3 regions of the Cupriavidus ulmosensis genome follow, and region 3 is predicted to be linked to each of the others. Evidence: predicted binding sites of a transcription regulator. Region 3 holds the regulator's gene; each other region holds the start of a gene.
What was found. The regulator sigma-54, encoded in region 3, starts transcription at its own class of promoters, with help from an activator protein. The targets are predictions, from matches to a motif close to TGGCANGNAANCTGCTTT.
Positions count from the first base shown of each region.

Region 1: the regulator sigma-54 is predicted to act here: its motif matches at 4,411-4,428, upstream of ACWTPI_RS06900 (circularly permuted type 2 ATP-grasp protein).
Region 2: the regulator sigma-54 is predicted to act here: its motif matches at 3,137-3,154, upstream of cydP (cytochrome oxidase putative small subunit CydP).

Region 1 is NZ_CDRMWP010000001.1:1,498,116-1,508,431, reverse strand. Features, by position in the region: gene ACWTPI_RS06915 (peptidase) at 1-661, opposite strand, end outside; gene ACWTPI_RS06910 (transglutaminase family protein) at 818-1,642, opposite strand; gene ACWTPI_RS06905 (alpha-E domain-containing protein) at 1,676-2,629, opposite strand; gene ACWTPI_RS06900 (circularly permuted type 2 ATP-grasp protein) at 2,726-4,198, opposite strand; gene ACWTPI_RS06895 (gluconokinase) at 4,476-4,976, opposite strand; gene edd (phosphogluconate dehydratase) at 5,171-7,057, opposite strand; gene ACWTPI_RS06885 (MurR/RpiR family transcriptional regulator) at 7,352-8,353, shown strand; partial or broken gene ACWTPI_RS06880 (DNA internalization-related competence protein ComEC/Rec2) at 8,376-10,316, opposite strand, start outside.
Region 2 is NZ_CDRMWP010000002.1:808,789-819,104, forward strand. Features, by position in the region: gene ACWTPI_RS23475 (cyd operon YbgE family protein) at 1-56, opposite strand, end outside; gene cydX (cytochrome bd-I oxidase subunit CydX) at 86-202, opposite strand; gene cydB (cytochrome d ubiquinol oxidase subunit II) at 221-1,357, opposite strand; gene ACWTPI_RS23490 (cytochrome ubiquinol oxidase subunit I) at 1,368-2,936, opposite strand; gene cydP (cytochrome oxidase putative small subunit CydP) at 2,933-3,127, opposite strand; gene fisR (sigma 54-dependent transcription regulator FisR) at 3,318-4,628, opposite strand; gene ACWTPI_RS23505 (MBL fold metallo-hydrolase) at 4,867-5,763, shown strand; gene ACWTPI_RS23510 (TIGR01244 family sulfur transferase) at 5,794-7,470, shown strand; gene ACWTPI_RS23515 (autotransporter outer membrane beta-barrel domain-containing protein) at 7,598-10,316, opposite strand, start outside.
Region 3 is NZ_CDRMWP010000001.1:486,829-497,144, reverse strand. Features, by position in the region: gene lptA (lipopolysaccharide transport periplasmic protein LptA) at 1-27, shown strand, start outside; gene lptB (LPS export ABC transporter ATP-binding protein) at 62-850, shown strand; gene ACWTPI_RS02250 (RNA polymerase factor sigma-54) at 984-2,459, shown strand; gene hpf (ribosome hibernation-promoting factor, HPF/YfiA family) at 2,509-2,859, shown strand; gene ptsN (PTS IIA-like nitrogen regulatory protein PtsN) at 3,278-3,733, shown strand; gene hprK (HPr(Ser) kinase/phosphatase) at 3,812-4,783, shown strand; gene ACWTPI_RS02230 (PsiF family protein) at 4,987-5,322, shown strand; gene rapZ (RNase adapter RapZ) at 5,439-6,347, shown strand; gene ACWTPI_RS02220 (LON peptidase substrate-binding domain-containing protein) at 6,435-7,118, shown strand; gene mutY (A/G-specific adenine glycosylase) at 7,199-8,392, opposite strand; gene ACWTPI_RS02210 (dynamin family protein) at 8,513-10,316, opposite strand, start outside.

The DNA of each region.
Region 1 (10,316 bases), 1.0 Mb from region 3:
CGCGGATCATGCGGAAATAGGCGTTCTTCTCGTCGATGTTGACGAAGCGGCTCACGCGCAGCGAGTCGGCCTCGTAGACCAGCAGGTCCAGCGGCAGCCCCACCGAGATGTTCGACTTGAGCGTGGAGTCCATCGAGATCAGCGCGCACTTGGCGGCCTCGCCCAGCGGCAGCGACGGCTCCACCACGCGGTCGATGATCGGCTTGCCGTACTTGGCCTCGCCGATCTGGAAGTAGCAGTTCTCGGGCGTGGCCTCGACGAAGTTGCCGGCCGCGTACACATTGAACAGGCGCACCCGCTCGCCGCGGATCTGCCCGCCGAAGATCAGGCTCACGTTGAACTCGATGCCGGCCTCGCGCAGCGCGTGGGCATCGTGCTTGTGCACCTGGCGCACCGCGTCGCCGACGATGGTGGCGGCCTCGAACATGTCGCGCGCGGTCCACAGCGAGCGCTTCTCGTCGCGCCCTTCGGCCAGCACCTGCCGCACCGACTGGCTGATGGCCAGGTTGCCGGCGGTGAGCAGCACCATGACGCGGTCGCCGGGTTCCTCGAACACGGTCATCTTGCGCGCGCTGGAGATCGCGTCGACGCCGGCGTTGGTGCGGGAGTCGGAGAGGAACACCAGGCCGGCGTCGAGCCGCATGGCAACACAATACGTCATGATCTTGTCTTGTTATGGTGCATGTCCGGCGCCGGCGCGCCGCCGGCATCAGGGGCGCACCGAGGCCACATCAACGAATGCAGCATTCTAGCGCCGCGGCCCCGCGCGCGGAACCGGCGCGCGCGCCCACCGGTGGTGCGCCACGCACCACCGCATTCACCGCTGCGGTGCAATGGCGATCTCCACCGCCATCTGCTCGCCGCTGCCGCCGTGGCGCACGCCGCGCACCGGCGCGGCCATGCGGTAGTCGCGCCCCACCGCCAGGCGCACGTGGCGCGCGTCGCTCAGGCAGCGGTGCGTCACGTCGACGCTGCACCACAGTTCCTTGTCCGCATCCACGCAGATGTCGGCCCAGGCATGGCCGGCCAGCGCCGCCGCGGCCGGGTCGTAGAAATAGCCGCTGACGTAGCGCGCCGGCACGCCCAGCGCGCGGCAGCACGCCACCATCACCTGGGCCTGGTCCTGGCACACGCCGCTGCCGAGCGCGAACGCCTCGCCGGCCGAGGTGCCCACGTCGGTGCTGTCCGGCGCGTAGCGCACGCGCCGCGCGATGCCGTCGGCCAGCGCCAGCAGCGCGGGCACCTCATGCCCGGCCGCGAGGTAAGGCGCGGCAAAGCGGACCATCTCCGGCGGCGCCGCGGTCAGCGGCGTGCCGCCCAGGTAGTACAGCGGCGACACGCGCGCCTCGCCGGCCGGCGGCGCATCGCAGAACAGCGGCGCGCCGCCGGCCGCGGGCGGCGTCACTTCCACCACGCCGCTGGCCTCGATCACCAGCGTATGCGCCGGGCCGGCCACGGTAAAGCTGTGCACGATGTTGCCGAAGCCGTCGCGCGCCTCCGACAGGCTGCCCGGCGCCGACACCTGCCACTGCCGCACGGTCTGCAGCGGGCCCGAGCGCGGCGCCAGGCGCAGCTCGTGCACGCTGCGGCGCGGCGGCTCGGCGTAGCGGTAGACGGTCTTGTGGCGGATCTTGTATTTCACGATGTGGCGAGGCCGGCGCGACCACCACGGAGTTCAGGCAGCCAGCAGCGGCACGAGGAAATCCCGGCTGATGCCATTGCCGAGGTCGCCGATGCGCTCCAGGAAACTGGTCAGGTAGGCGTGCAGGCCGACGGCGAAGATGTCGTCGATGCGCGCGTATTTCAGGTCGGCGTGGAGTTTACCAGCCTGCCGCTCGGTCTCCGACGAATGCTGGTTGCCCACCAGCGCCAGGATCGACACCACCTCGTCCATGCTCGACACCAGCGAGCGCGGCATGTCCGGGCGCAGCACCAGCAGCTCGGCCACGCGCTCGGGCGTGATCACCGTGCGGTAGATCTTGCGGTAGACCTCGAAGCCCGACACCGAGCGCAGCACCGCCGCCCAGTGATAGAAGTCGTTGGCGTCGCGGTTGGGGTCGCTGTCGTCCACGGTGCTGGCCTGGAACTTCACGTCGAGAATGCGCGCGGTGTTGTCGGCGCGCTCGAGGAAGGTGCCCAGCCGCATGAAGTGGAAGGCGTCGTCCTTGAGCATGGTGCCGAACTGCACGCCGCGCGCCAGGTGCGAGCGGAACTTGACCCACTCGAAGAACTGCGCCGGGTCCTCGCGCAGCACGCCGTCGGCGATCATGCGCTGCACTTCCAGCCAGGTGGTGTTGATGGTCTCCCACACCTCGGTGGTGAGCGAGCCGCGCACCGCGCGCGCGTTCTCGCGCGCCGCGCGCAGGCAACTCATGATCGACGACGCGTTGGTCATGTCGCGCACCATGAAGTCGATCACGTCGTCGCGCGTGAGCAGGCCGTACTTGTGGTCGAACACGGTGGTCAGCTCGGAAATGTCGAGCATCGCCCACCAGCCCTGCTCCGCCACCTCCGCCGATTGCGGCAGCAGCGAAGTCTGGTAATTCACGTCGAGCATGCGCGCGGTGTTCTCCGCGCGTTCGGTATAGCGCGCCATCCAGAACAGATGGTCGGCGGTGCGGCTTAGCATGGTCGGTCCCCTCGTACTGCGCGGTTCGTCCGCGCCGGCCGCGCTGGCAGCGGCGGCGGCGCGGGTCATCTCAAGCATTCGTTGCGCGCGCGGCGCTCAGCGCTCCAGCACCCAGGTGTCCTTGGTGCCGCCGCCCTGCGACGAATTGACCACCAGCGAGCCCTCGCGCAGCGCCACGCGCGTGAGCCCGCCGGGCACCATGCGCACGTCCTTGCCAGACAGCACGAACGGCCGCAGGTCGATGTGACGCGGCGCGATGCCGGACTCCACGTAGGTCGGGCAGGTCGACAGCGCCAGCGTGGGCTGGGCGATGTACTGCTCGGGGCGCGAGCGCACCACCTCGCGGAAGGTGTCGATCTCCGCGCGCGTGGCGGCCGGGCCCACCAGCATGCCGTAGCCGCCGGCGCCGTGGGTTTCCTTGACCACCAGCTGGTCCATGTGGTCGAGCACGTATTGCAGGTCGTCGGGGCGCCGGCACATGTAGGTCGGCACGTTGTTGAGGATGGCTTCCTCGCCCAGGTAGAAGCGGATCATGTCCGGCACGTAGGGGTAGATCGACTTGTCGTCGGCCACGCCGGTGCCGATGGCGTTGCAGATGGTCACGTTGCCGGCGCGGTAGACCGACAGCAGCCCGGCCGCGCCGAGCGTGGAGTCGGGGCGGAACACCAGCGGGTCGAGGAAGTCGTCGTCGACGCGGCGGTAAATCACGTCGATGCGCTGCGGCCCCTGCGTGGTGCGCATGTAGAGGTGCTCGTCCTGCACGAACAGGTCGCTGCCCTCGACCAGCTCCACGCCCATCTGCTGGGCCAGGAACGCATGCTCGAAATAGGCGGAGTTGTACATGCCGGGCGTGAGCACCACCACGGTCGGATCGGCGATGCTCTGCGGCGACACGCTGCGCAGCATGTCGAGCAGCAGGTCGGGATAGTGGGCCACCGGCGCCACGCGGTTGCGCGCGAACAGGTCCGGGAACAGCCGCATCATCATCTTGCGGTTTTCCAGCATGTAGGACACGCCGGAGGGCACGCGCAGGTTGTCTTCCAGCACGTAGAACTCGCCCTCGCCCGCGCGCACCACGTCGATGCCGGCCACGTGGGCATAGATGTCGCGCGGCACGTCGATGCCGAGCATCTCGGGCCGGTACTGGGCGTTGTTGTAGATCTGGTCGGGCGGGATCACGCCCGCGCGGATGATGTCCTGGCCGTGGTAGATGTCGTGGATGAAGCGGTTCAGCGCCGACACGCGCTGGCGCAGGCCGCGCTCCAGCGTGGCCCATTCGCTGGCCGGGAAGATCCGCGGAATCACGTCGAACGGGATGGTCCGCTCGGTGCCGCTGTTGGACTCGTCCTTGTCGCCGTAGACGGCGAAGGTGATGCCCACGCGCCGGAAGATCAGGTCCGCTTCCGCGCGCTTGTTGCCCATCGTCCCTTCGGACTGCCGCGCCAGCCACTCCGCAAACTGCTTGTAGTGCGCGCGCACCGCGCCTGCCGGCAGGGCCTGCCCCGCGTGGATTGCTGCCGCCACGCCATCTTGCCAATCGAGCATCTCGTCGAAAAACCGCGCCGCCATGATGGCCGTTCCCCCATGATTTGGGCGCCGCTCAGCCTGCCGGCGATCCCGTTTTGATTGGCTTGTTCTTCCCGGCACAGCATTTCGAGGCCACCACCCGGGGCCCGGCGGTCAAGGCCGCGGGCCATGCGTCGAAGTGCTGTCCTAACTGGGATGATACCCATGACCGCGAAAGCCGCAAGCAGCAGGCGTTCGCGCCATCGCAAGGGAATGTAGCAAGATGTCTGCCAGCCCGCGCGTGCGCGGCGCAAAAGCGCCCGCGGAGGCCGGCGAGGGCTCAGCGTGCCGCGGCGGTGGCGGGGACTTCGGCCAGGATGCGCTGCACCAGCGCCTCGGGCGGCTGCCGGATGTCGAGCACCAGCGCGTCGCGCGGCTCCTCCAGCGTGTCGAACTGGCTCTGCAGCAGGGCCGGGTTGAAGAAATGGTCGCTGCGCCCGGACAGGCGCCCGCCGATCACGGCGGCGTCGCCCTTCATGTAGACGAAGGTCACGCCGCCGTCGGGCGGGGTCAGGCGGTCGCGGTAGGCCTGGCGCAGCGCGGAGCAGGTAAACACATGGGTGCGGCCCTCGGCGCGGGCCGTGTCGATGGCCGCGCGCAGCGCGCCCAGCCAGGGCCAGCGGTCTTCGTCGGTCAGCGGGATGCCGTTGTGCATCTTCTCCTTGTTGGCCGCGCTGTGGAATTCATCGGCATCATGGAAGCCGCAATGCAGGGTCTTGGCCAGCAACTGGCCGACCGTGGTCTTGCCGCTGCCGGAAACGCCCATCAGGATGTAGATCATGTCTGCTCCAGCGATCGTGTTCGGATGGTTGTCCCATCCTTGTCGGTAGTCCCCGCGCCGCGCCGGGCGGTTTCTGGCGAACCGCACGGCCATGCAGCCATGCCAGGACCTGGCATGCACCGGCTCGGGGCTGCCTTGCCCGCCAGGCGGCGGGCAAGGCCACAAAAAAGAGGAAAGCGGCCTGGGGGCGCGGACTATTGTGCGACGGCCGCGGCGGTTTGGACAGCGCCGGGCGCGTCGGCCTCGGACAGGTCGAGCGCGCTGCCGCCCTCCTCCGCGGTGCGCGCGTGGCGGCGGAACAGGCCGAACAGGCCGCGGCCGACGCTGAAGCGGGCGAAGTCGTCATCGGGCGACGGCGCCAGCGCGCGCGCCGCGAGGCCGGACGCGCCATCCGCGCCGCCGAGCCATTCCAGCGTGCCGGCCACGGCGTCCACGCGGATGCGGTCGCCGTCGCGCACGCGCGCCAGCGGGCCGCCCGCAAGTGCTTCCGGGCCCACATGAATCACGGCCGGCACCTTGCCGGACGCGCCCGACATGCGGCCGTCCGTCACCAGCGCCACCTTGTGGCCGGCGTCCTGCAGCGAGCCGAGCACCGGCGTGAGGCGGTGCAGCTCCGGCATGCCGTTGGCGTTGGGGCCCTGGAAGCGCACCACCGCGACCACGTCGCCGGTCAGCTCGCCCGCCTCGAAGGCGGCCTGCAGCCCTTCCTGCGAATCGAACACGCGCGCCGGCGCCTCCACCACGCGGTGCTCCGGCGCCACCGCCGAGACCTTGATCATGCCGCGCCCGAGATTGCCGCGCAGCAGGCGCAGCCCGCCCTCGGGCGAGAACGGCGCGGCCGCGCTGGCCAGCACCGCGGCGTCGCCGCTGGCGGCGGGGCCGTCGCGCCAGCGCAGCGCGCCGCCGGTCATGACCGGCTCCTGCGTGTAGCGCGCCAGCCCGCGCCCGGCCACGGTCTGCACGTCTTCGTGCAGCAGCCCGGCTTCGAGCAGCTGACCGATCACGTAGGCCACGCCGCCGGCGGCGTGGAAATGGTTGACGTCGGCCGAGCCGTTCGGATAGACCCGCGCCAGCAGCGGCGTGATGCGCGACAGGCGGTCGAAATCGTCCCAGTCGATCACGATCCCGGCCGCGCGCGCCATCGCCACCAGGTGGATGGTGTGGTTGGTCGAGCCGCCGGTGGCCAGCAGGCCGACGATGGCGTTGACCACGGCGCGCTCGTCGACGATGCGCGCCAGCGGCAGGTAGTCCGGGCCGCGCGCGGAGAGCGCCAGCGCGCGCTGCGCGGCGGCCGCGGTGAGCGCGTCGCGCAGGCCGCTGTCGGGATGGACGAAGGCCGCGCCCGGCATGTGCAGGCCCATGATCTCCATCAGGAACTGGTTGCTGTTGGCGGTGCCGTAGAAGGTGCAGGTGCCGGCGCCGTGATAGGCCTCGCATTCCGCTTCCAGCAGCGCCTCGCGGCCGACCTGCCCGGTCGCGTAGAGCTGGCGCACGCGCGCCTTTTCCTTGTTCGACAGGCCCGTGGCCATCGGCCCGGCCGGCACGAACACCACCGGCAGGTGGCCGAACTGGAGCGCGCCCATCAGCAGGCCCGGCACGATCTTGTCGCACACGCCGAGCATCACCGCGGCGTCGAAAGTGTTGTGCGACAGCGATACGGCCGTGGCCATCGCGATCGCGTCGCGCGAGAACAGCGACAGCTCCATGCCCGGGTTGCCCTGCGTGATGCCGTCGCACATCGCCGGCACGCCGCCCGCCACCTGCGCCACCGCGCCCACCGCGCGCGCGGCCTCGCGGATCACGCCGGGATAGCGCTCGTAGGGCTGGTGGGCCGACAGCATGTCGTTGTAGGCCGTGACGATGCCCAGGTTGGCGGCATGCTCGACGCGCAGCTTGAGCTTGTCATGCGCGGGCAGCGCCGCGAGGCCGTGCGCCAGGTTGGCGCAGGACAGCCCGCGCAGCGGCCCCAGCTCCCGCTGGGCGCGCTCGCAGCGCGCCAGGTAGGCGGCGCGGCTGCGCTGGCTGCGCGCGGCCACGCGCGCGGTGACGGCCTGCACTTCGGAATGGAGGGCTTGCGACATTCGTGGGAGTTCCTGATGGTGTGTCCGGTGGTTCCGTGAACGTTTTTTTGTGTAGATTTTCTACATTATATCGAAAGACTTTCGCCGCGCACCCCGTCAGCACATCACAAAGCGGCGAAAGCACGGCATATTCCGGCTCCATAGGTGAAATCCCTAGCCATCCCCGAGCGCGGCGCCGGGCGAATCGCAGCGCGAATTCTGTAGAATATCTACATTCCCAATCGAACCCCAAGCCCGCGCGATCCCGGCAGCCATGTCCGGCGCGCGCGGGCACGAGAGATCCCGCCTGCCGACATGCGCGAACGAATCCTTGCCGTCTACGACACGCTCCGCCCCTCCGAACGCCGCCTGGCCGACTACGTGGCGCGCCACGGCGCCAGCGTGATCCGCCTGTCCATGCCCGAGCTGGCCGAGCGCGCCGGCGTGTCGCAGCCGACCATCGCGCGCTTCTGCGCCGCGCTCGGCTACGACGGCTTCCGCGAGTTCAAGCTGCAGTTCGCGCAGAACGTGGGCGGCGGCACGCCCTTCGTGCACCAGGACGTCAAGGCCGAGGACCGCCCCGCCGACATCGCCGGCAAGGTGTTCGACCGCACCATCGCCACGCTGATGACGGTGCGCAACGCGCTCTCGGCGGACCAGATCGAGCACGGCATCAAGCTGCTCGCCGCCGCGCACCGCATCGAGTTCTACGGCTGCGGCAACTCGGGCATCGTCGCGCTGGACATCCAGCACAAGTTCTTCCGCCTCGGCATTCCCACCACCGCGTATTCGGACTCGCACGTGTTCAGCATGTCGGCCGCGCTGCTGGGCCCCGGCGACGTGGCGGTGCTGGTGTCCAACAGCGGCCGCACCTGGGACATGCTGGCCGCCGCCACGCTGGCGCGCGCCAGCGGCGCCAGCGTGCTGGCGCTGACGCACAGCGGCTCGCCGCTGGCCAAGCTGGCCGACGTCTGCGTGTTCTCCGACGTGGAGGAAGACAGCGAGGTCTACACGCCGATGACCTCGCGCATCTGCCACCTGGTGCTGGGCGACGTGCTCGCCGCCGGCGTGGCGCTCGAGCGCGCCGACATCGTCTCCGCCGGCCTGCAGCGCGCCAAGGCGCACCTGCGCGAGCGCCGCATCGCGCAGGCCGAGCCGGCCCGGGTCAAGGGGGTCCAGGCCGGGGTTCAGGCCGGCCCCCAGGCGGGGGCTCGGGCGCAGGATCGCCAGGATCGGGCGCAACCGGCGCCGCGCGCCAGTAGCGCCGCTCGTGCTGCCGGTAAGCCCGCAGCACGTAGGCCGCGCCGCGCGTCGTGAGCTGGACCGCGCCGGTTTCGTCGCTGCGGTAGCGCGCGATCCCGCGCGAGGCATAGCGCGCCCACACGTCGGCGCGCGGATGCCGGTAGCGGTTGCGGTAGCCAAGCTGGAACAGCGCCAGCTCCGGCGACATCACCGCCAGGAACGACGCGCCCGACGAGGTGCCGCTGCCGTGGTGCGGCGCCTGCAGGAAGTCCGCGCGCAGGTCCTGCGCCGGCAGGCGCGCCAGCAAGGCAGCCTCGTCGCGCCGGCCGATGTCGCCGGTCAGCAGCAGGCTGCGCGCGCTGCCCGCCACCTTGAGCACGCACGAGCGCGCATTGCTGTCGAGCGCGGTATTGCCCGCCGCCGCCGGCAGCGGATGCAGCATCGAGAATGCCACGCCGTCCCATTGCCACCGCTGCCCCGCCGCGCATGGCCGCGCTGGCGGCGGCGCCACGCCGTCGGGCGGCGCCAGCAGCGGATGCCCGGCCGGCGCGGCGGTCAGCAGGTCGCGCACCGGCAGCGCCGCCATCACGTCGCGCGCGCCGCCGGCATGGTCGGCGTCTTCATGGCTGATGACCAGGCGGTCGAGCGCGCGCACGCCGGCGCCGCGCAGATACGGCGCGATCACGCGCGCGCCGGCGCTGTTGCCGGGCTGCGCCGCGCCGGCGCCCCAGCCGTAGGCCGGCCCGGCGTCGTACAGCAGCACGCGCGAGCGCGTCTCCACCAGCACCGCCGTGCCCTGCCCGATGTCGAGCGCCGTGGCGCGGAACTCGCCATGCGCGACCGGCTGCCGCCCCGCCACCACCATCGGCAGCAGCAGCGCCACGCCATGCAGGCGCGCGCGCAGCCCGCAGCGCAGCGGGGCCAGCAACAGCAGCGCGCCGAGCGTGGCCAGCGCGCCGGCCAGCGGCCCCGCGCGCGCCGCCTGCCAGACCGCCCACGGCGGTGCCGCCAGCGCCTCCAGCGCGGCCGCCAGCCACGCCAGCAGCAGATGGGCCGGCGCCAGCAGCCAGCCCGCCAGCGGCGCGGGCATGGCCGCGGCCAGCAGCGCCAGCGGCGTGACCACCAGGCTGACCAGCGGGATCGCCACCGCGTTGGCCAGCGGCGAGATCACCGAGACCTGCCCGAACAGCAGCAGCGTCAGCGGCACCAGCCCGATCGTCACCACCCACTGCGTGCGCGCGGCCTGCGCCAGCGCGTGGCGCAGCCGCGGCCAGCGCGCGGCGCCCGGCCCGCGCGCCGGCCGGGCGGCAGCCAGGAAAATCACGCCCACCGCGCCGAACGACAGCCAGAAGCCGGGCGCCAGCACCGCCCACGGATCGAGCGCGACCGCCGCGAACGCGGCCCACGCCAGCACCAGCGAGGCCGGCGGCGCGCGCCCGCTCCACAGCGCCAGCGCCGCCACCGCCAGCATCGACACGGTACGCTGCGCCGGCACCTGCATGCCCGCCAGCAGGCCGTAGGCGAAAGCCGCCAGCACCGCCGCCACCAGCGCCGCGCGCCGCGCCGGCCACCACAGCGGCAGGGGCCGGCGCAGCCAATGCCCCAGGCCTAGCGAATGCCGCCACAGCCAGTGGACCAGCGCGCCGCACAGGCCCGAGATCATGGTGATGTGCAGGCCCGAGATGCTGATCAGGTGGCCGATGCCGGTGCGCGTGAACAAGGTCCAGTCGCGCGGCTGGATGCCGCGCTGGTCGCCCACCACCAGCGCCGCCAGCACCGGGCCGAAGCGCGCGCCGGCGGGCAGGCTGGCGAGCACGTGGTCGCGCACGCGCGCGCGCCAGCGCGCGATGCGCCATTCCAGCCGCTCGCCCACGGCCTCGCGCGGCGGAGCGCGCTCGGCGCGCACGTAGCCGGTGGCGCCGAGCCCGGCCGCCAGCAGCCAGAATTCGTAGTCGAAGCCGTGCGGGTTGGCCAGCCCGTGCGGCCGCGTCAGGCGCAGCGCGAAGACGCGCCGCTGGCCCGGCAGCAGGCCGTCCGG
Region 2 (10,316 bases), on a different contig from region 3:
TCGACGCTGACGACCAGCATGACGGCGACGCCCGCCAGCAATGCCGGCCAGTGCATGCCGGGCCGCTGCGCTTTCGCCCGCGGGCTCATACGTGCTCTTCCCGGCTGGCGCGGCGCGCCTCCTCGTTCTCGCCCCACATGGCGTTCATGATGGCGAGCAGGACAGCAAAGCCCACGCCGAGAACCCAGCTGAAGTACCACATTCGCAAACTCCGTTGATGTCAGTAGGCGCTATGCTCGTTGGCTTTGACGTATTCCACGGTGACCTTGCCGCGCATGACGCGATAAGCCCAGGACGTGTATCCGATCACCAGCGGCATGAACAGGACGGTCGCGCCCAGCATGATCGTCAGCGTCAGCTGGCTGGACACGCTGTCCCAGACCGTCAGGCTGTGGGCCGGCACGCTGCTGGATGGCATGACGAACGGGAACATGCTCGCCCCCGCCGTGCCGATCACGCCGGTCATGCTCAGGCCGGTGGCCACGAACGCGGCCAGCGTGCGCCGCGCGCGCTGGAGCCAGGCGCCGGCCAGCGCGCCCGCCACGCCTAGCAAGGGCAGCAGCCACAGCGCGGGCACGCGCGCATAGTTGGCCAGCCAGCCGCCGGCCTCGCGCACGACGGCCTTGGCGGTCGGATCCGCGACGGCGGCCGTATCGAGCGCCGAGACGATCCGGTATCCGTCTAGCTTGCCGACCCACAGCCCCGCGGCGACAAAGGCCACGCACATGACCAGGGCCGCCCAGCCGTTGGCGCGCACCGCGCGCGCCTGCAGCCGTCCCTGCGTGCGGTGGGCAAGGTACGCGGCGCCGTGCATGGTGATCATGGCGCTGCTGACCAAGCCGGCGAGCAGGGCGAAGGGGTTGAGCAGGCCCCAGAAGCTGCCCGTGTAGGTGGAGACCATGTACGCGTCGAAATGGAACGGCACGCCCAGCAGCAGGTTGCCGAACGCCACGCCGAAGATCAGCGGTGGCACGGCGCCGCCGATGAACAGGCCCCAGTCCCATGTGCGGCGCCAGCGCGGATCATGGATCTTGCTGCGATAGTCGAAGCCGACCGGGCGGAAGAACAATGCCCACAGCACGGCAAGCATGGCCCAGTAGAAACCGCTGAACGCCGTGGCATAGACCAGCGGCCAGGCCGCGAAGATGGCGCCCCCCCCGGTGATGAACCAGACCTGGTTGCCGTCCCAGTGCGGGCCGACCGTGTTGATGACGACGCGCCGTTCTTCGTCGCCGTGGCCGACGAAGGGCAGCAGCGTGCCGACGCCCATGTCGTGCCCGTCCATGACGGCGAAGCCGACGAGCAGCACGCCGACGAGGAGCCACCAGACCAGCTTCAGGGTGGTGTAGTCGAACATCCGGTTCTCCTTATGCGTGCGCGTGGACGTGGACGGGCTCGCGCTCGTAGCGCCCGGTGCCGAGACTGCCCGGCCCCTGCCGCGCAAACTTGACCATCAGATAGATCTCGACGACCAGCAGCACGGTGTAGAAGCCGACGAAGCCCGCCAGCGAGCCATACAGGCTGGCCGCGCTCAGGGTGGAGACGCTCAGGTGCGTGGGCAGCACGCCATAGATGGTCCACGGCTGGCGGCCGTACTCGGCGACGAACCAGCCCAGCTCGCAGGCCAGCCACGGCGCCGGCAGCATCCAGATCGCCCAGCGCAGCAGCCACGGGCGCGAGCGGAACCGGCCCTTCAGGGTCGTCCAGAACGACAGGGCGAACAGCGCCAGCATGGCAAAGCCCAGGCCCACCATGACGCGGAACGCCCAGAACATCGGCGTGACGCGGGGAATGGTGTCGCGCACGGCGCGCTCGATCATGGCCGGCGTGGCCTGGCGCACGTCCGTCGCATAGCGCTTGAGCAGCAGGCCGAAGCCAAGGTCGGCCTGATGCCGCTTCAAGGTCGCCAGCGCACGCGCATCGTCGCGATGGCTGCGCAGCGTCTCCAGCGCGGTCACCGCTTCGATGCCGTTGCGGATCCGCTCGCGGTTGCGCGCCTGGATCTCGTGAATGCCCGGGATCTCCCTGGTGGCCGACCGGGTGCCGATCAGGCCCATGACCCAGGGAATCCGCACCGCCCAGTCATTGCGCTGCGCGGCCTCGTTGATGCCGGCCACCACGTTGAACGACGCAGGCGCGGGCTCCGTCTCCCACATGGCCTCGATCGCGGCCATCTTGGTCTGCTGCGCCTCGCCGACCGTGTAGCCGCTTTCATCGCCCAGCACGATGACCGAGCAGACGCTGGCCAGCCCGAACGCCGCCGCCACGCGGAAGCTGCGCTTGGCGAACTCCACGTCGCGCCCGCGCAGAAGGTACCAGGCCGACACCGACAGCACGAACATCGCCCCGGTCACATAGCCGGCCGACACCGTGTGCACGAACTTGGCCTGCGCGTCGGGATTGAAGACGATGGCCCAGAAGTCGGTCATCTCCATGCGCATCGTCTGCCAGTTGAATTCGGCGCCGACGGGGTTCTGCATCCACCCGTTGGCGATCAGGATCCACAGCGCCGACAGGTTGGTGCCGAGCGCCATCAGGCTGGTCACGACGAGGTGCTCGACGCGCGAGAGGCGGTCCCAGCCGAAGAAGAACAGGCCGATGAACGTGGATTCGAGGAAGAACGCCATCAGCCCCTCGATCGCCAGCGGCGCGCCGAAGATGTCGCCCACGTAGTGCGAGTAGTAGGCCCAGTTCGTGCCGAACTGGAATTCGAGCGTGATGCCCGTGGTCACGCCCAGCGCGAAGTTGATGCCGAACAGCTTGCCCCAGAAGCGGGTCATGTCCTTCCAGACCACCTTGCCGGTCATGACATAGACGGTCTCCATGATGACGAGGAGCCATACCATGCCCAGCGTGAGCGGGACGAACAGAAAATGATAGAGAGCGGTGGCGGCGAACTGCAGCCGGGAAAGGTCCACCAGTTGTTCCGAAATCACGGACGGGCTCCTTGCAGGCGTGTGTGGCTGGACACGATGGGCGCGGAGCGCAGGTGCGCGGAAGCGGCGGCGGCGTCGACCGGCACGCGCTGCCCGGCGACGAAGGCCAGCCAGAGGCTCGCCAGCAGCAGCATCTTGATCGCCAGGATCCAGCACAGGTGACGTAACAGGTTTTGATCGGGATCGTTCATGACGGCATATGAACAAGTTCCGTGCCATCCCGGCGCGTGGGCCGAAAGGGCAGACAAAACAATCACTTGCGCGGAAATGGCGTGGCAACGCCGGCACGGCGGGGCTGTCAGCCGGGTGTCAGTGCTGCCAGCGGTGGCAGTGAATGGCAGTGCGCTGGCAGGGAAATGCCAGCTGCCGACGAAGCGCGGCTCAGCCGATGCCCAGTTCCTTGAGCCGGCGATACAGGCTGCGCTCGCTCATGCCCAGCGCGTGGGCAAGCGCGCGCCGCGTGCCCTTGAAACTGCGCACCCGTTCGCGCAATGCCTCGTCGTCGCTTTCCCGGGCGCCCGGCATGTGGCGCCTGGCCACCGGCGCCAGAACCGGCTCGCCCAGCCCCGGTGGCAGGTCCTTCACGCGGATGACGCCGTCATCGGCATAAAGGCGCGCGCGGTCCAGCACGTTGCGCAGTTCGCGGATGTTGCCGGGCCAGTGGTACGCGCGCATCCACGCCAGCGCCTCCGCACTCAGGTGAAGCTGGTCCCGCAGCCCGCCGCCGCGCTGCAGGATCGATTCAGCCAGCAGCGCGATGTCGCCAAGCCGCTCGCGCAGCGCCGGCAGGTGGATCGGGAAGGCGGCGATCCGGAAGAAAAGGTCCTGCCGGAACAGTCCCTGGCTGACCATCTGCTCGAGCGGCTTGTGCGTGGCCGCGACCAGCCGGAAGTCCGCCCGCCGCGTTTCCACGCTCCCCACGCGCCGGTAGGTGCCGGATTCGATCAGCCGCAGCAGCTTGACCTGCATCGACAGCGGCACGTCGCCCATTTCGTCGAGGAACAGCGTGCCGCCCTCGGCCGTCTCGACCAGGCCCGGCTTGCGCGTGAGCGCCCCCGTAAATGCCCCCTTTTCGTAGCCGAACAACTCGCTCTCGAACAGGGACTCGGTCAGGCCCGAGCAGTCCACCACGACGAACGGCCCGCCGGCGCGGGCGCTGGCCTCGTGCACCGCGTGCGCGAACATTTCCTTGCCGGTGCCCGATTCGCCCAGCAGCAGCACCGGCAGCGAAGACGGCGCCACGCGCTGCACGGCCTCCAGCGCCGCGTTGAACGCCTCCGAGCGGCCCACCAGCCCTTCCGCGCTCGGCCGGGCCGATGCGCTGCGCACGGTGCTCAGCCGCTCGACGTAGGCAACGATCCGCTGGTCCTCGTCGAGGATCGGGCGCAGTTCGACATTCACGTGCTCCGGCCCGCGCGGCGTGTGGTGGATGTGCAGGACGCGGTCCGGGCCGCGCGTCTCGAAGGCCTTGCGCATCGGGCAGTGCTCGCCGGCCTGGTCGCACGGCACGTCGTAGCCATGCGAAATCCGATAGCAGGGCTGGCCCAGGTAGGGGCGCTGGACGGCGCCGAACTGCCTCCGGTAGGCGGTGTTGGCGGCCAGGATGCGGTAGTCGGTGTCGAGGACGATCATCGGCTGGCTTTCCTGCTCCAGATAGGAGAGGAGAGCCTGGAGACTGGCTTGGGGATCCATTGGGGGGGAGCCTGGGGCTGGCGGCGGGCCGGCATCATGCCGGCATCGGGAAGGTGCCATTCTGCCAAATCCTGCCATCACTGCCAAGTGGCAGCGCCGCCTGGCGCCCGGCAGCGCGCAATCCGGCATGGCGCACATGGAAATCACAAGAAAATCAGCACCTTGCGGCACACCTCGCCGTTGGCACGAGTCTTGAGACAGGGGAGCCGATCCCGTCTCAACCCCAAATCGACAACGCATGACGCCGACCGAGCCCCGTACCTCGCAAATGGAGATCGAAGCCTTCTTCGATCCCGACACCTCGACCCTCAGCTACCTCGTGCTGGACCGCACCAGCCTGCAATGCGCGCTGATCGACAGCGTGCTGGACTATGACCCGAAGTCGGGGCGCACCCGCACCGCCAGCGCGGACCGCATCGTCGGGCGCGTGCGGGAACTGGGCGCGACCGTGCGCTGGATCCTGGAGACCCACGTACACGCCGACCACCTCTCGGCCGCCCCGTACCTCAAGGAGCGGCTGGGCGGGCAGACCGCCATCGGCAGCCACATCACCACCGTGCAGCAGGTGTTCGGCGAGCTGTTCAACAGCGGCGCCGACTTCGCGCGCGACGGCCACCAGTTCGACCTGCTGCTGCACGACGGCGACGCCTTCCGCATCGGCGAACTGCAGGCACTCGCCATGCACACGCCGGGGCATACGCCGGCCTGCATGACCTATGTGATCGGCGATGGCACGGACACCGCCGCCTTCGTCGGCGACACGCTGTTCATGCCCGACTACGGCACCGCCCGCTGCGACTTCCCCGGCGGCGACGCGCGCACGCTGTACCGCTCCATCAACAAGGTGCTGAGCCTGCCGCCGGACACCCGCCTGTACATGTGCCACGACTACCAGCCGGGCGGACGGGAAATGCAATATGCGACCACGATCGCGGACGAGCGCGCGCACAACATCCACGTGCGCGACGGCATCAGCGAAGAAGAGTTCGTCGCCATGCGCCAGGCGCGCGACGCCACTCTCTCGATGCCCGTGCTGATCCTGCCCTCGGTCCAGGTCAACATGCGCGCCGGCGAATTGCCGCCGCCGGAGGACAACGGCGTGCGCTACCTGAAGATACCCCTCAACTTGCTCTGAGCCACCCGCCCCAGAAGGAACAGACAGACCATGCAACCCCGCGCCCTCACCAGTGAACTGTCGGTCAGCCCGCAGATTCTTCCCGACGACGTACATACTCTCGCCGCCAGCGGCTTTCGTTCGCTGATCTGCAACCGCCCCGACGGCGAAGGCCCCGACCAGCCCGGCTTCCAGGAAATCGAGCGCAATGCCTCCCTGCTCGGCCTCCAGGCGCACTACCTGCCGGTGGAGTCGGGCAAGGTAGGCGACGAACAGGCGCAGGCGTTCGGCAGGCTCATGGACAGCCTGCCGAAGCCGGTGCTGGCCTACTGCCGCACCGGCATGCGGTCGGCCACGCTGTGGGCCTTGTCGCAAGCCACGCACCGGCCCCTGCCGGACATCATCGAGCGCGCCGCGGCCGCCGGCTACCAGCTCAAGGGCGTGGTCAGGCGCATTGCCAATGGCGGCCGCACGCCAACGGACATTGCCGACGCCAGCCATGCCGTCGTCGTCATCGGCGGCGGCGCCGCGGGAATCGCGGTGGCATCGAGCCTGCTGGCACGCAGGCCCGGGCTCGACGTCGCCATCATCGACCCCGCGGATATCCACTACTACCAGCCCGGCTGGACGCTGGTGGGCGGCGGGGTCTTCGAGCCGGCCCATACGGCTCGCACCATGGCTTCGGTGCTGCCGCGCGGCGTGGCCTGGATCAAGGCGGCCGTGGCGGCCTTCGAGCCCGAGCACAATACCGTCATCCTCGACGGTTGCCGCGTGGTGAAGTACGACCAGCTCGTGGTGTGCCCCGGACTCAAGCTGGACTGGGAGGCGATCGAAGGCCTGCCCGAAACGCTGGGCCGCAACGGCGTGACCTCCAACTACCGCTATGACCTCGCTCCCTACACCTGGCATCTCGTGCGCGAGCTGACCCGCAAGGGCGGCGGCAAGGCGCTGTTCACGCAGCCGCCCATGCCGATCAAGTGCGCGGGCGCGCCGCAGAAGGCCATGTACCTGTCCGCGGACGCGTGGCGCCGCGCCGGCATGCTTGACCGCGTGGACATGGATTTCTGCAACGCCGGCAACGTGCTGTTCGGCGTAGCCGACTACGTGCCGGCGCTGATGCAGTACGTGGAGCGCTACGGCATCGCCCTGAACTTCGGCGAGACGCTGGTGAAGGTAGACGGCGCCGCGCGGCGGGCGACGTTCCGGCGCGCCGTGGCCAACGGCGCGCCGGAGATGGTGGAGCGCGAATTCGACATGCTGCACGCCGTGCCGCCACAAAAGGCGCCGGATTTCATCCGGGTCAGCCCGCTGGCGGATGCCGCCGGCTGGGTCGACGTCGATCCGGCAACGCTGCGCCACAAGCGGTTCGACAATATTTTCGGGCTGGGCGATGCCGGCAACATGTCGAATGCCAAGACGGCCGCCGCCGCGCGCAAACAAGCCCCGGTGGTCGCGCACAACGTGCTGGCCACGCGCGGCGAGGCCAGGGGCGAAGCGCGCTACGACGGCTACGGCTCCTGCCCGTTGACGGTGGAGCGCGGCAAGATCGTCCTGGCCGAGTTCACCTACGGCGGCAAGGTCGCGCCGAGCTTTCCGCGCTGGCTCATCGATGGCACGCGGCCCTCGCGGCTGGCGTGGTGGCTCAAGGAGCGCATCCTGCCGCCGCTCTACTGGCAGGGCATGCTCAAGGGACGCGAATGGCTTGCAACGCCTGAACTGCAAGGATGACGCCAGGGATTTCCAGCGTTCACACGCCCGCCCTGGCGCCCGGGCAGCAGCCCGTCTTGTCGAGAGGCGTCGGCATCGCAACCTGCTGCGGAACGAACGGCTGGTGGCGATTGCCGGGCGCCACGGTTCAGAACCGGTGGTCGACGCGCACGTGCACCGACTGCGCCGACACGTGGCCGGTATTGAGCACCGCATCCACCCCCAGCGCCACGGTAGTCGCCTTCGACGCCAGCAGGCTGACGCTGGCGCCAGTGGTCAGGAACGAGCGTGGCAGGTCCGTCCCCGGGGCGGCGAACACGGTGCCATCCTGGCTTTGCACCAGCGCAACGCGGCCCCCGCCCAACGCTTCGTGCGCATAGCCCAGGCGCAGCTGCACGTTGACGGGGCGCGCGGCATCGCCAAAGGCTTTGTCGAGCGCCACGCCGACGTAGGGCTGCAGGCTGCGCGCGTTGTCCGCATCCACTTGCAGGTTCTGGCCGCCGGCACCGCTCTCGCCGAAGCCATTGGCGCGGATGTAGGCATAGCGCAGGCCCGCTTGCGGCGTCAGCACGAATCCGCCGGCCTGCATGGGCAGGCTCGCCTGCATCGCCGCCGTGAATTCGTGGCCGATATGGTCGCCCTCGGCCGTGCCCAGCCCGGCAAACGGCCGCTTCTGCGACAGGAAATCCAGCCCATAACCCAACGTGGCCGACAGGTTGACCACGCCCACGGGCTGGTTGCCATAAAGCGCCAGCCGCAGCGTATCGATGTCGCCGGAGGACCCGGTGCCATCCTCGCCGATGGACGTATGCGTGTAGCCGCCGGCAGCGCCGACCGTGGCACTGCCGAGCTGCCCGTCGGCGCCGGCCAGGAAACCGTAGGCGTGTGTCTGGAACCCCGGCGCGCTGCCGGTGCCGCCCACCTTGTTGCGGGTGCCGTTGGCCTTGATCCACACGTCCCTGGACGTCTCCAGGCCGTGCTGCACATTGGCCAGCCGCTCGAGCAGCGTCGCGCTGGCGCCCTGCGCCTGCGAGAGCGCCGTCGTGCCAAGCGCCGTATAGATCGACGTGTTGGCAGGCGCCACCACCAACGGGTCTGTCGGCGAGGTCGCCGCCAAGGTCAGGGCAACGTCGCCAAGACCATAGGTGACGGACGGCTGCAGCGTGCCGAGGCTGGCTCCGGCGGTTGCCGTGGTGACGTTGGCAAAGCGGCCCGTCACGCCATTTGCCGCGCTCAATACCGTGTACTGTCGCGCCGAGTAGGTACCCGGCGTGAACACCACAGCCAACGTGCCGCCCAGCGCGGCGGAACCGCTCACGCGCAGTTGCGACGCGTCCGTCGGACTGACTTCGATCGACAGGGTGCCACTCGCCGCCTGGGCATAGTTGCCGCCGACCGACAGCGTGCCGATGGAGCCGCCCGGCGCCACGAAGCCGCTGTTGTCGACATTGCCCAACACTGTGCCGTGGCCGCGCAGCGTGCCAGGCGCGTTGACCAGCACGTTGCCGCCGAGCGTCGCATTGGCGTTGGCCGCGTCACCCACGGCCAGCGCGCCGCCCGCCACGGTCGTGGTGCCGGCGAAGGCGCTGTTGGTGCCGTTGAGCGTGAGCGTGCCGCTGCCTTGCTTGATCAGGCCACCGGTACCGGCCAGGCTGCCGCCGAACGTTTGCGAGGTGTTGTCGGTCAGCGTGAGCGTATTGGTGCCCAGCGCCACCTGGCTTCCCCCCACGCCAGAGAGGTGTCCCACGGACTGGCTGCCGCCGGCGGACAGGTCCAGCCTCGCGCCGGTACCCGCCAGCGCCACGCCGGTATCCGCGGCCAGGCGGCCCGCGCCGGCCAGGGCCAGCGTGCCGGCGTTGATGGTGGTGGCGCCGGTGTAGGTGTTCACGCCGGACAGCGTCTGCGTGCCGCCATCGAGCGTGAGGCCGCCGGTGCCGCCAATCGCGCCGCTGAATGTGCCCGCGGCATTGTTGACCGTCAGCGTCTGGCTGCCCAATGCCACGGTGCCGCTGCCCGACAGTGCGCGCACCGCCGCGCCGCCCGTCGTGCCGGAAATGTCGAAGCTGCCGTTGTTGATCAGTCCGCCGGAGCTTGCAATGCTGCCCGCGCCCGTCAATGCCAGGGTGCCGGCGTTGACCGTGGTGGTGCCGGCGTAGGTATTCAGGCCGGACAAGGTCTGTGTGCCGCCGCCAAGCGTCAGGCCGCCCATGCCGCCGATCACGCCGCTGAATGTGCCGCCGCCCGTGCCGCCGCCCGTGCTCACCGTCAGCGTCTGGCCGCCCAGCGCGACGGCACCGGTGCCGGACAACGCAGCGATGGTCGCACCGCCGGACTTGCCGGAAATATCGAAAGTGCCGTTGTTGACGAGGCCACTGGAACTGGCAATGCTGCCCGTGCCGGTCAGCGCCAGCGTGCCGCCGCTGATGGTGGTGACGCCCGCATAGGTATTCAGGTTTGTCAGCGTCAGCGTGCCGGCGCCCGCCTTCGTCAAGCCGCCCGCGCCGGCGAGGGCGCTTGCCACGGTCACATCGTTGCCATTGGTGTCGAACGTGCCGCCAGCCGTGCCCAGCGCATTCAGCCGGCCGGAAATATCCGTCGTGTTCCCCGAGGCCCATTGCAGGCCCCCGCCATTCAGCGTGATGTTGCCCGATCCCAGGTTGCCGCCATTGCTGAAGCTGATCAGGCCGGCGTTGACGGTCGTGCCACCCGAGTAGGTATTCGCGCCGGTCAGGAAGGTCGTGCCGCTGCCGTTCTGCGTCACCGTGCCGGTGCCGGAGATCGCCGTGGAAAACGTATATGCCGCGTCGGACTGGTTGAAGTGGATCGCGCCGGCATTGTTGATGCTGCCGGCCAGCCCGTTGATCGTA
Region 3 (10,316 bases):
CCCGCGCCGGCCCCCGCCGCCCCCTGACCCCGCCGCAGCCGACCCACGGATTCACGCCTTCATGACCGCTACCTTGACCGAACCGTCGTCCGCGACCAACGTCCTGACCGAAAGCAGCACGCTCGTCGTGCGCCACCTGAAGAAGCGCTACGGCTCGCGCACGGTGGTCAAGGACGTGTCGCTCGACGTGAAGAGCGGCGAGGTGGTGGGCCTGCTCGGCCCCAACGGCGCGGGCAAGACCACCTCGTTCTACATGATCGTCGGGCTGGTGGCGCTGGACGAGGGCGACATCGTGCTCGACGACAAGCACATCAGCGGCCTGGCCATCCACGAGCGCGCCCGCATGGGCCTGTCCTACCTGCCGCAGGAAGCGTCGGTGTTCCGCAAGCTCAACGTGCAGGAGAACATCCGCGCCGTGCTGGAATTGCAGGTCCACGACGGCAAGCCGCTGGCCAAGGCCGAGATCGAGCGGCGCCTGGACACCCTGCTCGACGACCTGCAGATCGCCCACCTGCGCGACAACCCGGCGCTGTCGCTGTCGGGCGGCGAGCGCCGCCGCGTGGAAATCGCGCGCGCGCTGGCCTCCGCGCCGCGCTTCATCCTGCTCGACGAGCCGTTCGCCGGCGTGGACCCGATCGCGGTGGGCGAGATCCAGCGCATCGTCAGCTTCCTCAAGGCGCGCAACATCGGCGTGCTGATCACCGACCACAACGTGCGCGAGACCCTGGGCATCTGCGACCACGCCTACATCATCAGCGAAGGCACGGTGCTGGCGTCCGGACAGCCGGAAGACATCATCGCCAATGAGTCGGTGCGCAAGGTCTACCTGGGCGAGAACTTCCGCATGTAGCCGCGGGAGGGGCACGCGGGGACACCCGCGAGGCGGCGTTCATGCCGCCTTTCGCCCCGCAAACGATCACGGCGACGCCAGCGATAGCAATTTCCGTTCCACCAGTACGGAAGTTGGGCATAAAATAGCTCGCATGAAACCGTCGCTACAGCTCCGCCTCTCGCAACATCTCGCGCTCACGCCGCAACTCCAGCAGTCGATCCGCCTGCTGCAACTGTCCACGCTCGAACTGCAGCAGGAAGTGGAACAGGCCCTGACCGAGAATCCGCTGCTCGAACGCGAGAACGACTGGATCGAAAGCCCGCTGCGCGTGGCCGCCGACGGCTCGGTCAACCTGCAGAGCGCGCCCGCGCCGGCCCCCGCCGACGGCCAGGGCACCAGCGAGAACCGCGCCGACGGCGCCGCCGACAGCGAGGACAGCTACAGCGACAGCGGCGAGGACTACGGCAACGACTGGAGCCTGGACGACTTCGCCCGCCGCCCGCAAGGCGACGAGGACGAAAAGACCCCGATGCAGTTGCGCGACGCGGAGCCCACGCTGCGCGAGCACCTGATGGAGCAGCTCGCCCCGCTGAAGATCTCCATGCGCGACAAGGGCCTGGCCATCTTCCTGATCGAGTCGCTCGACGACGACGGCTACCTGAGCGCCTCGCTCGAGGAAATCTGCACGGAACTGCCCGAGGAGCTCGAATTCGAGCTCGACGAGGTGCACGCCATCCTCACGCTGCTGCAGAGCTTCGACCCCGCCGGCGTGGGCGCGCGCAACGCCGCCGAATGCCTGGCGCTGCAGCTGCGCCGGCTCAAGCATCCGCAGCGCGAGCTGGCCCTGACCATCGTCACCAGCCATCTCGAACTGCTCGCGGTGCGCGACTACACGCGCCTGAAGAAGGCGCTGCAGGTCGACGAGGCCGACCTCAAGGCCGCGCACGAGCTGATCCGCTCGCTCGCGCCCTACCCCGGCCATGCCTACAGCCGCCCCGAGGCCGACTTCGTCGTGCCCGACGTGTTCGTGCGGAAAATGAGCGGCGGCTGGATCGCGCAGCTCAACCCGGATGTGATGCCGCGGCTACGCATCAACGACATGTACGCGCAGATCCTGCGCGGCGCAAAAGGCGACTCCGGCGCGGCCGGGCTGCAGCAGAAGCTGCAGGAAGCGCGCTGGCTCATCAAGAATATCCAGCAGCGCTTCGACACCATATTGCGCGTCGCACAAGCGATTGTCGAACGTCAAAAGAACTTCTTCACCCACGGGGAAATTGCGATGCGCCCCTTGGTTTTGCGGGAGATTGCCGATACACTGGGTTTACACGAGTCCACCATCTCTCGGGTGACAACCAATAAATACATGGCAACGCCGATGGGGACTTTCGAGCTGAAGTACTTCTTCGGCAGTCACGTATCCACGGAAACCGGCGGCGCGGCCTCATCAACGGCAATCAGGGCGTTGATCAAGCAACTCATAGGAGCCGAAGACCCCAGGAACCCCCTGTCGGACAGCAGGATCGCCGAACTGCTCGGCGAGCAAGGCTTCGTGGTGGCCCGGCGAACCGTGGCCAAATACCGTGAAGCGCTGAAAATCCCTGCCGTCAATCTCCGCAAGACTTTGTAGCCGAGCCGCACCGCCTGCCTGGTGTGGCTCTTTCAGAAGGAGAAACGCTATGAACTTCAAGATCAGTGGACACCACTTGGACATCACGCCCCCGCTGCGTGAGTACGTGGAAACGAAACTGGAGCGTATCGTCAGGCATTTCGATCAAGTCATTGGCGTAAGCGTGCTGCTCTCTGTCGACAATACAAAAGAAAAGGACCGGCGGCAGTATGCGGAAATCAATCTACATCTCAAGGGCAAGGACATCTTTGTCGAGGCGCATCACGAAGACCTGTATGCCGCCATCGACGCACTGGTCGACAAGCTCGACCGGCAGGTGATTCGCCACAAGGATCGCGTGCAGAGCCACGACCGCGACGCGGTCAAGTACCAGATGGCCGCATCGCAGATGCAGCAATGACCGTGCCTGGCGGCCCGCCAAGGGGGCCGCCGGTGTCAGTCCCTTGAACCAGAACAAGCCGCGCCCGTTGCGCGGCTTTTTTGCGCCGTCCGCTTTCGTGTCCACCCTCGCGCCGGCGGCCGTTGCGCAATGCCACAAGGGGATTCCGCAACGCCCCGCCGCCGGTGTATGCTGCGCAATACATGAACGGTGGTTCAGCGATTCCGGGCATGCGCGCGGCACCGCTTCCGCGCACGGGCTATTGCGATGCACAAGGCGGGGGCGGGCCTGCTCTATAATGGCCAGACGCCCGACACCGGCATGGGACAACCGGTGCAATGCGGGTATGAGCCGGCACCAGCCTTTTCATCCCCTTTTTGCCTGGCGCGCCCCCCTGCCGGCCCCGGGCCTGCTTACTAGAAAAACCTGCGCATTCCACATGAATCGTTTGGCTAAATTGCTGCCACCCGGCAACATCAACCTCGACGTCAGCGTCACCAGCAAGAAGCGGGTGTTCGAACAGGCCGGGCTCCTCTTCGAGAACAACCACGGCGTAGCGCGCGCCACCGTGACCGACAACCTGTTTGCCCGCGAATCGCTGGGCTCGACCGGCCTCGGCGCCGGCGTGGCCATTCCGCACGGCCGCATCAAGGGCCTGAAGCAGCCGCTGGCCGGCTTCATGCGCCTGGCCGAGCCGATCCCGTTCGAGTCGCCGGACGGCAAGCCGGTATCGCTGCTGATCTTCCTGCTGGTGCCCGAGCAGGCCACCCAGCAACACCTGGAAATCCTCTCCGAGATCGCCCAGCTGCTGTCCGACCGCGAGATGCGCGAAGGACTCGCCACCCTGCCCACTTCCGATGCCGTGCACCAGTTGCTGACGCAATGGCATCCCTGATCCGCCTGGGCAGCCGCCACCCGGCACGCCGGGCGACGGCCCGCCCGGCCTGAAAGCCCGTCCCCCGAAAGTAGCCGCATGGAACTCACTGGCGTCACCTCGCAGTCGATCTTCGACGACAACGCAGCCGACATCAAACTCTCCTGGGTTGCTGGGCTGGAAGGCGCGGACCGCGCCTTCGACGTCGAGTTCGCGCGCGAAGCCACCTCCGCCGCCGACCTCGTCGGCCACCTGAACCTGATCCACCCGAACCGGATCCAGGTGCTCGGCAAGCCGGAGATCACCTACTACCAGCGCCTCGACGACGAGATGCGCAAGCGCCAGATGGGCGAGCTGATCCTGCTCGAGCCGCCGTTCCTGGTGATCGCCGACGGCATGGAGCCGCCGCCCGACCTGGAACTGCGCTGCACGCGCTCGTCCACGCCGCTGTTCACCACGCCGGTGTCCTCGGCCGCGGTGATCGACCACCTGCGACTCTATCTCTCGCGGATCTCCGCGCCGCGCGTGACCATGCACGGCGTGTTCCTCGACATCCTCGGCATGGGCGTGCTGATCATGGGCGAGTCGGGCCTGGGCAAGAGCGAGCTCGGCCTGGAACTGATCTCGCGCGGACACGGGCTGGTGGCCGACGACGCGGTGGACTTCGTGCGCCTGGGGCCGGACTTCATCGAAGGCCGCTGCCCGCCGCTGCTGCAGAACCTGCTCGAGGTGCGCGGACTGGGCCTGCTCGACATCAAGACCATCTTCGGCGAGACCGCGGTGCGCCGGAAGATGAAGATGAAGCTGGTGGTGCAGCTCGTGCGCCGCAACGACGGCGAGTTCGAGCGCCTGCCGCTCGATTCGCAATACCTCGACGTGCTCGGCCTGCCGATCCACATGGTCAAGATCCAGGTGGCGGCCGGCCGCAACCTCGCCGTGCTGGTCGAGGCCGCCGTGCGCAACACCATCCTGCGCCTGCGCGGCATCGACACGCTGCGCGACTTCATGGACCGCCAGCGCGCGGCGATGCAGGCCGACGTGGTCGCGCGCGGCCAGGGCCGGCTGCTCTGAAGCGCCGGGAGCGCGGGCGCGCGCGCGCAGAAAGCGCGCCCGCCCCGCGCGGTTTTTCATTTGCTTACATTGCTTGCGGGTCCAGGCCGTCAACGGCTTTGGGACATCGTCCGTTTTGTGCTGTAATGGGCATCGAGCCCACCCCGAGCCGCCGCGCCGACAGGCCGGCGGCCATGACGTTTTCCACAGCCAGGAGAGCAAGCATGAAGAAGATGATCGCGATGTGCGCGCTGGTAGCCCCGCTGTTCGCCAGCGTGGCGTTTGCCCAGACGGCTGCGGCCCCCGCCGCACCCGCCGCCCCCGCGGCGGCACCCGCAGCCGCCAACACCCAGCAGGACAAGATGAAGGCCTGCAACACCCAGGCTTCCGGCAAGAAGGGCGACGAGCGCAAGACCTTCATGAAGGGCTGCCTGTCGAACAAGCCGGCGGCGGCGCCCGGCAACAGCCAGCAGGAAAAGATGAAGGCGTGCAACAAGGACGCCACCGGCAAGAAGGGCGACGAGCGCAAGGCCTTCATGAAGGATTGCCTGTCCAAGTAAAAGGGCCGCCCTTGCGGCAAGGCACGCAGTCGAATGGCGAACCCCGGTTCGCCATTTTTCTTGGCGCCCGCGCCGTCATGACGGCGTCATTCCCCTGATGTTATGCTTGTGACGCTATGCGCATCATACTTATCACCGGAATTTCCGGCTCCGGCAAGTCGGTCGCCCTGAACGTACTGGAAGACGCGGGCTACTACTGCGTCGACAACCTGCCAGCGCAGTTCATCCCCGAGCTGGCGCGCTATCTCGCGTCCCAGGGCTACACGCATTTGGGCGTCGCCACCGACATCCGCAGCCGCGAATCGCTCGACCAGCTGCCGGGCACGCTGCGCGACCTCGCGGCCGAGCACCAGGTCCGCGTGGTGTTCCTGACCGCCAATACCGACGCGCTGGTGCAGCGCTACTCGGAGACGCGGCGGCGCCACCCGCTGTCCATGCGCACGGAGAAACCCGGCGCGGCCGGCGAGAACAATGCAGACAATGTCGCCGCTGCCGCGCCGCTCAACGACACCTCGCTGGTCGAGGCGATCGAGATGGAGCGCGAGCTGCTCAGCCCGCTGGCCGAGGCCGCGCACCGCATCGACACCAGCAACGTGCGCACCAACACGCTGCGCGCCTGGATCAAGGAATTCGTGCGCGAAGACGGCCTGCAGCTCACGCTGCTGTTCGAGTCGTTCGGCTTCAAGCACGGCGTGCCCAGCGACGCGGACATGGTGTTCGACGTGCGCTCGCTGCCCAACCCGTACTACGACCTCGCCCTGCGCCCGCTGACCGGGCGCGACGCGCCGGTGATCGACTTCCTGCAGAGCCAGCCGATGGTGCTGGCGATGGCCGAGGACATCCGCGCCTACGTCGAAAAGTGGCTGCCGAGTTTCATCGCCGACAACCGCAGCTACCTGACCGTGGCCATCGGCTGCACCGGCGGCCAGCACCGTTCGGTCTACATCGCCGAAAGACTTGCCAACTATTTCCGCGCGCATGGTAATGTGCTGGTGAGACACCGCGAGCTCGCGCCGGGCGGCTGATACACGCTGCCGCGCCCGCCTTCGCGGCCCGGCCCCGGCAGCCGGTGCCCGGCACCGCTGCCCGCCCGCAACCTTTGCTGGCTCAGCATGTCCTCACGCGCCACGCCCGCCGCACCCGGCCCATCCGCCTCGCCTTCCCTGTCCGCCACATCGGCGCCGCCCACGCTGGATAGCCTGCCGCTGTTCCCGCTGAACACCGTGCTGTTCCCCGACGGCCTGCTGCCGCTGCGCGTGTTCGAGGCGCGCTACGTCGACATGGTGCGCGCCTGCATGCGCGACCGCGCGCCGTTCGGCGTGTGCCTGATCGCCAGCGGCAGCGAGGTGGCCCGCCCCGACGAGCCCACCGTGCCGGAAACCGTCGGCTGCCTGGCCGACATCATCGACTGCAACATGGAGCAGCTCGGCGTGCTGCTGATCAGCACGCGCGGCCGGCAGCGCTTCGAGCTGCTCAGCTACACCGTGCGCGACAACGGCCTGCTGGTCGGGCAGGCCAGGCTGCTGCCGCCGGACATCATCGACTGCAAGCTGGAACTGCTGGGCGAATGCCTGGCCGTGCTACGCCGCATCGTCGGCGCGCTGCATGCCGAGCACCCGGGCAAGCTGCCTTTCTGCGAGCCCTTCCTGTGGGACGACCCGAGCTGGGTGGCGAACCGCCTGTGCGAGCTGCTGCCGGTGCCGCTCAAGGCCAAGCAGATGCTGATGGCGCTGCCGGACGCGGGGATGCGGATCGAGATCGTCCACAAGTACATGCACCAGCACCACATCCTGTAGCGAAGGCGCGAATAAATCTACTGCGCGGGCCGTGGCAGGCGCTGCGATTTCTTCGCACCTTCGGGGCGCTGATCAAACCATCAGAACAGGCCGCTTTGCGCTTGCGTTTCGAGCAGCTTGCGCACCGGCGCTGGCGTGCCGACTTCGTCCAGGTCGTCCAGCGAGATCCAGCGCAGCGCGGGGCCATCGCCGCCGTCGCGCATGGCCAGCGCGGTCATGTCCACGCGGATGGCGCGGATCAGCAGGCGGAAGTGGGTGAAGACGTGGGTGAGCTCGCCGACCAGTTCGGCGCGGCCGGGCGTGCCGAACGCGCGGGCGCGTTCGAGCGCGGCGTCCTCGGCCTGCTCGGCGTCGAAGGGCACGGTGTCGACCGGCATTTCGGGCAGGCTCCACAGGCCGCCCCAGATGCCGCTGTCGGGGCGCAGCGCGAGCAGGATCTCGCGGCCGCGCCGCAGCAGCAGCATCACGGTGCTGCGCTCGGGGATGGCGGCGCGCGGCTTGGGCGTGGGCAGCGCGGCGGTAAGGCCGTCGCGGCGCGCCACGCAGTCGGCGGACAGCGGACAGGCCGCGGCGCTGCCCAGGCAGGCGGGCTTGCCGCGCGAGCAGATGGTGGCGCCGAGGTCCATCAGGCCCTGGGTGTAGGACACCATGTCCTCGGACTGCGCGGGGCCTTGGGCGGGCAGCACCTCGCCGGCCAGTTGCCACATGCGGGTCTCGACCGCCTTGACGCCGGGATGTCCGTGGATGCCGAAGAACCTGGCGAACACGCGCTTGACGTTGCCGTCGAGGATGGGCGAGCGCACGCCGGCGCTGAAGGCCGCCACCGCCGCCGCGGTCGAGCGGCCGATGCCGGGCAGCGTCACCAGGACTTCGGGGTCGCTCGGGAACACGCCGCCGTGCTCGCTCATCACCGCCTTGGCGCAGCGGTGCAGGTTACGCGCGCGCGAGTAGTAGCCGAGCCCCGCCCACAGCGCCATCACCTCGTCCGCGCTCGCCTCGGCCAGCGCGGCCACGGTGGGCAGGCGGCCGACGAAACGCTGGAAGTATTCGATCACCGCGCTGACCTGGGTCTGCTGCAGCATGATCTCCGACAGCCAGATGCGATACGGGTCGCGCGTGTTCTGCCACGGCAGGTCATGGCGCCCGTGCACGCGCTGCCACGCCACCACGCGGGCGGCGAAATCGGTGGGAACACCGGCGGCAGGAACGCCGGCGGCGGGCCGGGCTACGGTGGCGGGAATATCGGCGGACAGGACGGCGGACTTGCGGGGCATCGGGGACGTGGCGGGCAAAGGCGGCGCCGGGAGCGGCGGCGCGTCATGATACCGCCTCCCGCGGCGCGGCCCGCGGGCCGCGCTGCTTCATGCCGCCTTCAGACTGCCTACAGACTGCCTTCAGGCCGCCGCCCGCGCGTGGCCGCTGCTCTCGGGCCGCAGGATCTGCCGGGCATAGGCTTCGATGCGCCCGCTGCGGTCGTCCAGGCCGTTGAGCACTTCCTCGAGCTGCGCGATGCGGCTCTCGAGCGTGTCGGTGGCTTCATGGATGCGCTCGATCGAATCGACGCGGCGGCGCAGCTGCTTCTGGTGCTCGCGCACCTGCGCCTCGAGCGGCGTCATCACCGACTTGAGCCAGATCTCGATGTCGCGGTTGAGGTCGCGGAAGGTCTCCAGCACGCGGCTGGCGATGGTCGAGAACGCGCTCTGCACCAGTTGCGGACGCGAGCGCGTGAGCATGCTCATGGCGCCGAAATGCGTGTTGGCCAGCGCCAGCGTGGCCTGCAGCTCGCTGACGTAGCGCGCGGTGACGAACTGGATCGGCGCCGGCAGCGTGAAGCCGTGCTCGGCATTGAAGCGGCGGTACATGCTGTCGGTGAGCTGGTGCAGCTGGGCGATCTTCTGGTCGGCCTCGCTGACCAGCTCGACCAGCCGCGCGAACAGGCTGTCCATGTCCTCGCGCAGGCCGCGCGAGAAGAAGCGCTCCTTCATCTGCTCGCGGCGCTCGCGCATGGTGCTGCGCACGTCGCGCAGCTGCAGGCTCTTGATGATGTCGGCGCTGTGCCGGCCGAACACCAGCCGCAGCGCCTGGAACTTGGCGATGCTCTGCTCGAACTCTTCCTTCTCGGACTGCACGCGCGAGAGCATGTGCTTGACCATCGCGTGGTTCTTGCCGCGCAGCCCGCGCAGCTCGAACAACTGCTCGACGATGCTGCGGCGGCGGCTTTGCAGCAGTTGCTGCGCGCCGCGCGCCATCTCCTCGACGGCGCGCTGCACCTGGTCGGCGACGATCTCGCGCCGCTGCGGGATCAACTGGTCCGACAGCACGTGCTCGAACTGCGGCAGGCCGCTACGCACGAGCAGGTCGTCGTCGTGCGTCACCTTGGCGACCAGGCCCTTCTGCGCCGACACCGGGTAGACGCGCGCCTCGTCGATGCCCAGCACCTGCGCGCTGGAGGTGACCTGGCGCGTGATCTCCGCGGCGGTCTCGGCCGGCGACTTGAGCGGGTCCCACAGGCCGTCGATCTTGTTGAGCACCGCCAGGCAGCCCTTGCGGTGCCCCGCGCTGACATGGCTGCGCCACAGGTCGAGGTCGCTCTTGGTAACGCCGGCGTCGGCGGCCAGCATGAACACCACCACGTGCGCATCGGGGATCAGGCGCAGCGTCAGTTCCGGCTCGGTGCCGATGGCGTTGAGGCCCGGCGTGTCGAGGATCACCAGGCCCTGGCGCAGCAGCGGATGCGGGAAGTTGATCACCGCGTGGCGCCAGCGCGAGATCTCCACCATGCCGTCGGCGTCGAGCGCGTAGGCGGCGTCGGGGTCCTTGTCGTTGTACAGGCCCAGCGACTCGGCCATCTCGCGCGTGACGCGGCTGGTCTCGATCACGTGGCGGAAGGCGTCGAGCATGCCGTCGGGCGAGGACGGGTCGAGCGGCACGGTGTGCCAGTGCGAGTCGACGTCGAGGAAGTCGGCAGTGGAGGCTTCCTGCAGGCGCGTCTCGATCGGCAGCAGGCGGATGCAGGGCGCCTCGGTCTCGTCGTAGCGCAGCTCGGTCGGGCACATGGTGGTGCGCCCGGCCGACGACGGCAGGATGCGCCGGCCGTAGTCGGCGAAGAAGATCGCGTTGATCAGTTCGCTCTTGCCGCGCGAGAACTCGGCGATGAACGCCACCTTGAGCCGGTCGCTCTTGAGCACGCTCTGGATG